DNA from 2 places in the Geodermatophilus sp. SYSU D00703 genome. Region 2 is predicted to be linked to the other one. Evidence: riboswitches for the same ligand, from Rfam matches in the RefSeq annotation. Region 2 holds a riboswitch; the other holds the start of a gene.
The links. A riboswitch is a leader RNA that binds a small molecule or an ion and turns the genes downstream of it on or off. The one in region 2 is predicted to bind cobalamin.

Region 1: linked by a shared signal. The riboswitch ahead of ACI782_RS00250 (putative cobaltochelatase) and the one ahead of ACI782_RS16465 (CbtB domain-containing protein) in region 2 are both predicted to bind cobalamin.

Annotation. Positions count from the first base shown of each region.
Region 1 is NZ_JBJGYU010000001.1:49,124-53,490, forward strand. It holds gene ACI782_RS00250 (putative cobaltochelatase) at 1-1,611, opposite strand, end outside; cobalamin riboswitch at 1,668-1,794, opposite strand; gene ACI782_RS00255 (hypothetical protein) at 1,900-2,346, shown strand; gene ACI782_RS00260 (transcriptional regulator) at 2,343-2,636, shown strand; gene ACI782_RS00265 (AbrB family transcriptional regulator) at 2,699-3,790, shown strand; gene ACI782_RS00270 (LLM class flavin-dependent oxidoreductase) at 3,818-4,367, shown strand, end outside.
Region 2 is NZ_JBJGYU010000017.1:57,719-62,085, reverse strand. It holds gene ACI782_RS16475 (peroxidase family protein) at 1-737, opposite strand, end outside; gene ACI782_RS16470 (CbtA family protein) at 985-1,749, opposite strand; gene ACI782_RS16465 (CbtB domain-containing protein) at 1,762-1,965, opposite strand; cobalamin riboswitch at 2,001-2,173, opposite strand; gene ACI782_RS16460 ((2Fe-2S)-binding protein) at 2,171-2,914, opposite strand; gene ACI782_RS16455 (hypothetical protein) at 2,981-3,133, opposite strand; gene ACI782_RS16450 (TetR/AcrR family transcriptional regulator) at 3,235-3,873, opposite strand; gene ACI782_RS16445 (APC family permease) at 4,007-4,367, shown strand, end outside.

The DNA of each region.
Region 1 (4,367 bases), on a different contig from region 2:
GGCCTCGACCGACCAGGTGGGCGGCAGTGCGAGGTCCGCGCCGGTGCCGCGGAAGGTGACCAGTCCGACCTTGTCCCGTCGCTGGTAGGCGTCGAGCAGCAGCGACAGGACGGCGCCCTTCACCGCGCCCATCCGCGACCGCGACCCCATCGAGCCGCTGGCGTCGACGACGAAGAGGACGAGGTTGCCCTCGCGGCCCTCCAGCGTGGCCTGGCGCAGGTCGCCGCGCGCGAGGAGCAGCCCCCGCCCGGTGCGGCCGCGGGCCGCCTGGTGGGGCGCGGCGGCGAGCACGGTGTCGGGCAGGTGCAGCCTGGTCACCGTGCCGCTCGGGCGGGTCGAGCCGACGACGCGGCCCCGCTCGGCGCGGGCCCGGGAGCGCCGTCCGGCCGCGCCGGTGCCGACGCCTGGGACCTCCAACCGGCGGGTGCGGAACGGCTCGGACGGCGCCACGGCCGCCCGCTCCGGCGCCGGTCCGGGACCACCGCCCTCCTGCGGCGGTGTCGGAGGCTCTACCGCCGGATCGGCGCCCGAACCGCCGGGATCGCTTCCGACACCGGGTGGCGGCGACCCGCCACCGCCGTCGTCGTCGGGGCCGTCGTCCTCGGGCCGGGCGTCCTCGAGCGCCTGGTCGAGGGTCTGCTCGTCCAGGCCGGGCGCGTCGAAGGGGTTGCGCCGGCGGCGGTGGGGCAGCGCCAGCCGCGCGGCCACCCGCACGTCCTCCTCGGTCACCGCGTCCCGGCCGCACCAGGCGGCGTGCGCGATCGCGGCCCGGGCGGTGACCAGGTCCGCGCGCAGCCCGTCGACGTCGAAGGCGGCGCAGACCGCGGTCACCTGGCGCAGCGCGTCGTCGGAGAGGACGACGTGCGGCAGCCGGGCGCGGGCGTCGGCGATCCGCGCGGCCAGCACCGCCTCCTCGGCCGCCCACGCCGCGGTGAAGCCGGCCGGGTCGGCGTCGTGGGCGAACCGGCGGCGCACCACCTCGGCCCGCTCGGCCGGGTCCCGCGGGGCGGCCACCTCGACGGTCAGGCCGAAGCGGTCCAGCAGCTGCGGGCGCAGCTCGCCCTCCTCGGGGTTCATCGTCCCGACCAGCAGGAACCGGGCCGCGTGCCGCACCGAGACGCCCTCGCGCTCGACGTAGGCGGTGCCCAGCGCCGCGGCGTCCAGCAGCAGGTCGACCAGGTGGTCGTGCAGCAGGTTGACCTCGTCGACGTAGAGCACGCCGCGGTGCGCGGCGGCGAGCAGCCCCGGCTCGAAGGCCTTCACGCCCTCGGTGAGCGCCCGCTCGAGGTCCAGCGAGCCGACGACGCGGTCCTCCGAGGCGCCGACCGGCAGCTCGACCAGCCGGGCCGGCCGCGTCTGCCCGGGGGCGTCCGCGTCGTGCGGGCCGTCGGGGCAGGCCGGGTCCGGGGCGGCGGGGTCGCAGGCGAAGCGGCAGCCGGTCACGACGTCCACCGGCGGCAGGACGGCGGCCAGCGCGCGCACCGTCGTCGACTTCGCCGTCCCCTTCTCGCCGCGGACGAGCACGCCCCCGACCGCAGGGGAGACGGCGTTGAGCAGCAGGGCCAGGCGCATGTCGTCCATGCCGACGACGGCGCCGAAGGGATACGTCACCCGGGGTCCTTCCTCCCCGGGTGTCCACGCCCGGAGGGAGCAGGGACGACGGCGGGAGTCTCCTGGCTGCCGGATCGTCGTCCGCCCCCGACCTTCCCGCCCCCGGAGGGACAGTGGCCGAGCGTGGGGGCGTACTCCCCGGTCACAGTGGCGGGACCGCGCCGGAATCGCACCGGGCTTCCTCCACTGCCGTCGCTGTGGCCCGGTCATGCAACCACGCCGCCACGGCTCGCCGACAGCCCGCCCGTCTCTTGACGGATCGGAAAGCCACGATCCATACTTTCCGACATGGAAAGCGACCCGATCGACCGGGACACCGCCGCCGCCCAGCTCGCCGCGCTCCGGGCGGACCGGACCGCGCTGGCCGACCGGGTGCTGCAGCCGTGGTGGTGCGACGTCGCGCTGGGCCTGCTGCTCTTCGGCTTCCTGTCCTCCTACGCCTTCGACTCGCTGTGGGTGACCTTCCCGGCCGTGATCGTCTTCATGGGCGGTCTGGGCGCCCTGGTCCCGGCGTACCGGCACATCACCGGGGTGTGGGTGAACGCCGGCCGGCGCGCCATGGCGGTGTGGTGCGCCATCGTGCTCCCCGTCCTGGTCGCCGCCTTCGTGCTGGCGGAGGGCCTCGACCAGCGGTGGGCGATGGTGGTGGCCGGCGCCGTGCTCGGCCTCGCCGCGGCACTGCTCAGCCGGCACTGGGGCCGAGCGCTCGTCGCCGAGATGCGGGAGTCGCTGTGACCACGGTCGCTGCGCGCTTCGACACCGTCATCCACCCGCCGCCCCGACTGCAGATCTGCGGCCTGCTCGCCGCGGTGGACACCATGGAGTTCGCCGCCGTCCGCGACGCCGTGGGGGTCAGCGACTCGGTGCTCTCCAAGCACGTGAAGCAGTTGGAGGAGGCCGGCTACGTGAAGGTGCAGAAGGCCACCATCGCCTCGCGCCAGCGCACCAGCCTCGCGCTCACCAGGCCCGGCCGCGTGGCCTTCGACGCCCACGTCGCCGAGCTGCGGCGGATCACCGGCGGCTGAACCGCGCAGGCCCGCGGCGGGCCCCTGCAGAGGGGCCACCCCGGGGCGGCAGAGTGGGCACCGTGGGGGGTACGGGGCGCATCGCCCGGCTGGCGGACGCGGCGCTCGTGCTCGCCGCCGCGGTCGTGGCCACCGTCCTGTTCGACGCCCTCGACCTGCCCTCGCCCTCGCTGTTCGGCGGCCTGGTCGCCGGCCTGGTCCGGGGCCTGGCCGGACGGCGGCGGCTGGTGGTCCCGCGCCCGGGGATGGTCGCCGCGCAGGGCCTGATCGGGGTCTCCATCGGCGCGCTGGTCGACCTGGAGACCCTCGCCGCGATCGGCCGCGACTGGCTGCCGGTCCTCTCCGTCACGGTCGGCACGCTCGTGCTGACGCTGCTGGCAGGGCTGCTCATGCGGCTGCAGCCCGGCATCAGCCCGGTGACCGGCGCCTTCGCGATGATCGCCGGGGGCGCGTCGGGCATCACCGCGATGTCCCGCGAGCTGGGCGCCGACGACCGGATGGTCGCCGTCCTCCAGTACCTGCGGGTGCTGATCATCGTCGTGCTCATGCCGGTGGCCGCGACGGCGGTGTTCGGCGCCGCCCCCGGCGCCGGCGGCCCGGTGGTCGACGACGCCGGCCCCGGGTGGCCGGTCGACCTGCTGTTCTCCGCGGTCTGCCTGCTGGCAGGCATCCCGCTGGCGCGGGTGCTGCGGATCCCCGTCCCGGCGCTGCTCGGGCCGATGCTCGTGGCGGCCGCCCTGGACCTGAGCGGCCTGTCGCGGGGCGCGGAGGTCCCGGTGCCCCTGGAGCTGGCGGCGTTCCTGCTGATCGGCCTGACCGTGGGGCTCAACTTCACCCGTGACAGCCTGCGCACCATCGGGCGGGCGCTGCCGCTGGCCCTGGCGATCATCCTCGGCCTGATCGCCGCCTGCGCCGGCCTGGGTGCGGTCCTCACCGTCACCACGGGCGCCAGCGCGCTCGACGCCTACCTCGCCACCACGCCCGGCGGGCTCTACGCGGTGCTGGCCACGGCCCAGGACGGCGGCGCCGACGCCACCTTCGTGCTCGCCGTCCAGGTGCTCCGGCTGTTCGTGATGCTGCTGACCGCGCCGCTGCTCGCCCGGTGGCTGCGCCGTGCCGGCGGAGGGGAATCCGGGGTCGTCCCGGGTGGTTGACCGTTCAACCGACGGCAGGGAGTGGCAGTGGAGCTCGGGGTCTACACGTTCGGCGACGTCCTGCGCGACCCGTGCACCGGCACGACGACCAGCCCCGAGCAGCGGCTGGCGGACCTGCTGGAGGAGATCGAGCTCGCCGACCAGGTCGGGCTCGACGTCTTCGGCGTCGGCGAGCACCACCGCCCGGACTACGCAGTCAGCTCGCCGTCCACCGTGCTCGCCGCGGCCGCCGTCCGGACGACGCGCATCAGGCTGACCAGCGCGGTCACCGTGCTCTCCTCCGAGGACCCGGTGCGGGTGTTCCAGCAGTTCGCCACCGTCGACCTGCTCTCGCACGGCCGGGCGGAGGTCATGGCCGGGCGCGGGTCGTTCATCGAGTCCTTCCCGCTGTTCGGGTACGACCTCGACGACTACGACGAGCTCTTCGCCGAGAAGCTCGACCTCCTGCTGCAGCTGCGCGACTCGCCGCGGGTCACCTGGTCCGGCCGGCACCGCGCGGCGCTGGTCGACCAGCCGGTCTTCCCGCGCACGGTGCAGGACCCGCTGCCGGTGTGGGTGGCCGTGGGCGGCAACCCGC
Region 2 (4,367 bases):
TGCAGCTGGGCGACGATGAGGTTCTCGTCGTTGCGCGGGTCACCGAGGTAGGCCGCACCGACGTCGTCACGGGGCAGGTCGACGAGGTCGTCGTGGTGCCAGAGCTTGAGGTAGCCGTAGCGGTCGGGGTCGTAGAGCTCCGGGCTGCCCTTGATGCCCTTGCCGTAGACGCTGCCCAGGTCGAACCACGGGGTGTCGTAGTTCCGCATGGCCAGCGGGTCCTGCAGCCGCGTGCTCAGCGGCGTCTTGTCCAGCGTCATGTCGTGGTCGACGAACTGGCCGAAGTAGATGTAGCCGGCCGGGATGCCCGGGTTGTCGGCGGCGGGGTCGCTCAGGCGGACGTCGGACAGCGGCAGCAGGCCGTCGTTCATGCTCGTGGCCAGCCCCCGCAGCAGCCCGTCGCTGGGCGCGAAGGCCGGCAGGTCCGGGAACATCAGGCCGAAGCGGGCCTGCACCCTCCGGTCCACCCGGACGGCGACGTCCGCGCCGCGCGGGTCGCCGACGGCGTGCGCCCCCGTCTCGGCGGGCGCGTCGGGGGTCGGCGGCGGCGCGGTCGGCTCGGTGGTCGGGACGGGGTCCTCGGCCGCCCGCGCCGTGCCTCCGAGTCCGCCGACGGCGGGCACCATCGCCGTGGCCAGCGCCCCGGCGAGGAAGCCCCGGCGGGCCATCCCGCCCGTCGCCCTCGCGCCGCTGAACGGGCAGGCGCCCGCACTCCCGTGGTCCTGTTCCACTCTCATCGCCCCCGGCGTCGTCCGGACCCCCCGGCCCGTCTCGGGACCAGCATCGGGGTCGTGCCCCTGACCTGGGCACACGTGTCCGAGGGGTCGGCGGACCCCTAATCCGTGGGGGTGCGGACCCGGCCGGCGAGGCGGACGTCGCGGGGGCCTCCGGAGCGGGCGCCGGTCAGGAGCCCGACACGCGACCAGGACCCGTGCCGGTGGTGGCACGGGTCCTGGTCGCTGCGGGCGGTGCGCCCGCGGCGGCTCAGCGCGGGCGCGCCGGGAGCCGGTCGAGCAGCCAGCCGCCGGCCAGCCCCAGCGCCGTCCAGAGGACGGCGAGCTGGCCGAGGGAGGCCAGGCGGTAGTCCCACACCACGGCGGCGGGGACGTCGGCGGCGACGGTGTCGGGGTTGCCCGGCACCAGGACCACGAGCAGCGCGAGCAGCACGGCGGTGGCGACCACCGCGGCGGTGACCGTGGCGGGGTACCCCGCGCCGCGGCTGCGCAGCGCGCTGACCAGAGCACAGACCAGCATCACGGCGACGACGCCGCAGAGCAGGACGCCGCCGTAGATCGCCGTCCGCGTGCCGACGGTCTCGGGGTCACCGACGGCGGGCGGGTTCGCCGGGATCTTCAGCGCCGGCAGCAGCGCCAGGACGCCGAAGCCGATGGCGGCCAGCAGCGTGACCCGGGCGAAGTCGGTCCGCCCGGGCAGGCGGTGGCGGACGGCGCCGTAGACGGCGGCGAACACCACGGCCAGGACGATCCCCGCCAGCACGGTGCCCAGGAACCCGCCGACCAGCTGCTCACCGCGGCTGAACAGCTCCTCGCCGTGCTCGTGGCCCCCGCCCCCGGCGGCCGCGCGGGCCTCCTCGAGCGCCAGCGCGGGCGCGATGGCCCGCTCGGTGACCAGCAGGGAGAAGACGCCGGCCAGCGCGCCGGCGAGCAGGCCGGCGAGCACCAGGCGGCTGAACAGCTGCCCGAAGCGGGGCGGCTGCTCGGTCCGGGGACGGTCGAGGACCTCGGCCATCACCTGCCGCCCTCAGTGACAGGGCATGCCCAGCGAGTGCCGGGCGTCGTGGAAGAACTCGTGCGCGGTCTCGCCGAGGGAGGACAGCACCGCGCCGTTGTCCTGCGCGACGAGGTAGAGGCCGAAGAGCGCGAGGAGGGCGAGGGCCCAGGCCCAGGTCGGGACGGCGACCCGGGTGCGGGTCGCGGGGGCGTGCGCGTGGGGAGCGGAGGTCATGAGCGACAGAGCCTTTCTTCCATGCCTCGTGGAATGACGTGGTGCGCGCCGCAGCCGGTCTCCTGACTCCCGGATCGACGCTCGCCCCGACCTTCCCGGCCGCCGTGCGTGGCCAGTGGTGCCGTGGGGGTCCGCTCCCCGGTCACAGTGGCGAGGACCGTGCCGGACTCCCACCGGCTTCCCAGACACTGCGGCGCCGCGCACGTTACTCGGAACCGCGACCGGGTGAGGGCCGGGGCCGCTCGAGGACGCAGTCGCCGCAGGTCCCGGCGCCGGGCAGCCGGTAGAACAGGCAGCAGGAGCGGCGGACGAACGAGCCGTCGTCCCGACGCCGCCCGGTGCCGGCCAGCGGCCCGGCCCGGAGCAGTTCGTCGAGCACGGCCGCGGCCCGGCCGGCCAGGTCCGGGCGGGCCTCGGCGGCCATCCGCAGCGCCCCGGCGACGGCCGAGGTCGTGTTGCCGGCGAGGACCCGCGGGGACACCGGGTGGCAGGCCCGCACCGCACCGGACAGCGGCGCCACCACCGGGGCCAGCCAGTGCCCGGCGAACGAGCCGGCCACCTCCTCGGCGCTCCCCGCGTCGACGGCCGCCGTCGCCGACACGGCCAACGGCAGCGGGTTGCTGCCGGACAGCCGGAGGTGCACGTGCGCGGCCGGCGCCACGGGCAGGGACCCGGTCAGCAGGGCCGTGCCGAGCACCGGGGCGACCAGCCGCGCGACGAGGCCGAGGTGGGTGAGGGAGGCGGCCACGGCCGGCTCGACGTCCGGTCGTCCCGGACCCGCGGCGAGCACCGCCCGCACCTCGGCCAGCCGGCCGCGCAGCACGACGGGGTCGTCGCACAGCCGCGCCCAGGTCGTCCAGCCCGGTCCCGCCCCCGGTTCGACGCGGAAGAAGGGCCCGAGCGCGCCGGCGGCCGCCAGCGCGGTCGCGCTCGGCGGCGACGGGGTCACCGGATCAGCATGCCGGGTCCGGCGGGAACGCCGCGGCTCCGGGCCGGCGCAGGGGTGCCGTCGCGGTCACTCCGGGTGGCACGGGAAGGGGATCCACCAGATCCAGACACAGTCGTCCAGTCGGCCGGCCGTCCCGCTGTCGGCCGTGGCGGCTCCGGACGAGAACAGCACGGACGCCACGACGAAGGCACCGACGACCACGGCCCGCAGCAGTCGCATGGCCCCTCCCCGCGCCCCGGTGCCCGGCGCGGAGCGCGCGGCGCACCCGGTGGAGCGCATGCTCGTCGCCTCCCCGAAGGTGGCCACAGGGCCATTGGTCCCTACTGACCCGCCGCCTCCGGAGTCCGGGCGGCGTGCCCGAACCGCTGCCGCATGCCGGTCAGCAGGGCGCTCAGGCCGAGCTCGAAGGCCCCGTCGGCGCGGGTGCCGCCCCGGGGTCCGGCCTGCACCGCGACGTCCAGCGCGGGCGTGGCGCCGCCACCGCTCTGCCAGACGTCAGCCGGCGAGGCCAGCTCCAGCGCGGCGCCGACGGCGTAGGAGTCGAGCACCGTGACCCACAGGATCACCTCCTCGGCGGGGCAGCCCGCCGCGGCCAGCAGGGTCGCGACGCGGTCGTAGCCGGACAGCGCGGCGCCCGCGGTCATCGTCTGGCCGATGAGCAGCGGGATCAGGTTGGGGTGCGCGGCCAGCCCCCGGCGGTAGGAGTGCATCCACGTGGTGACCTGCGCGGCCCAGTCGGTGTCGTCCAGCGGCGGCAGTTCGACCTGCGCCGCGAAGCGCTCGCGGAGCAGTTCGATGATCTCCCGCCGGCCGGAGACGTGGTGGTAGATCGACGAGGCGCTCGCGCCGAGCCGCCCGGCGAGCTCGCTCATCGTCAGGCGTCCGTGCTCGTCGACCAGCGCGAGAGCGGCGTCGAGGATCATCCCCACGTCGAGCAGTCGCCGGCGGCGCTGGACCACGTCTCCTCCTGAGGTCGGCACGGGCACGTCGACACGGATCCTCGCGGATGCCTTGACCGTGAGGTGTCGCACACCCACACTAACCGAACGCCGTTCGGATAAGGCGCCCCGGAGAGCCGTGGAAGGACCCACCGTGACCCCACCCCAGCCCCCTGCCGCTGCCGGCGACGCGCCCGGCCAGGGACACCTCAAGCCCGGTGTCCTCGGTACCGGGAGCATCGTGTTCATGGTCGTCGCCGCGGCCGCGCCGCTCACGATCCTGGCCGGGATCGCAGCGCTGGCGATCCTCATCGGCGGCGTCGGCGCCCCGCTGGCCTACCTGTTCGCCGGGCTGACCCTCGCGGTGTTCGCGGTCGCCTTCACCCGGATGACGCGGTACGTGGGCAGCGCCGGGGCCTTCTACGCCTACATCGCCAAGGGGCTCGGCCGGCCCTGGGGCCTGGCGGCCGCGCTGCTGGCGCTGGTGTCGTACAACGCGCTGCAGATCGGGGTCT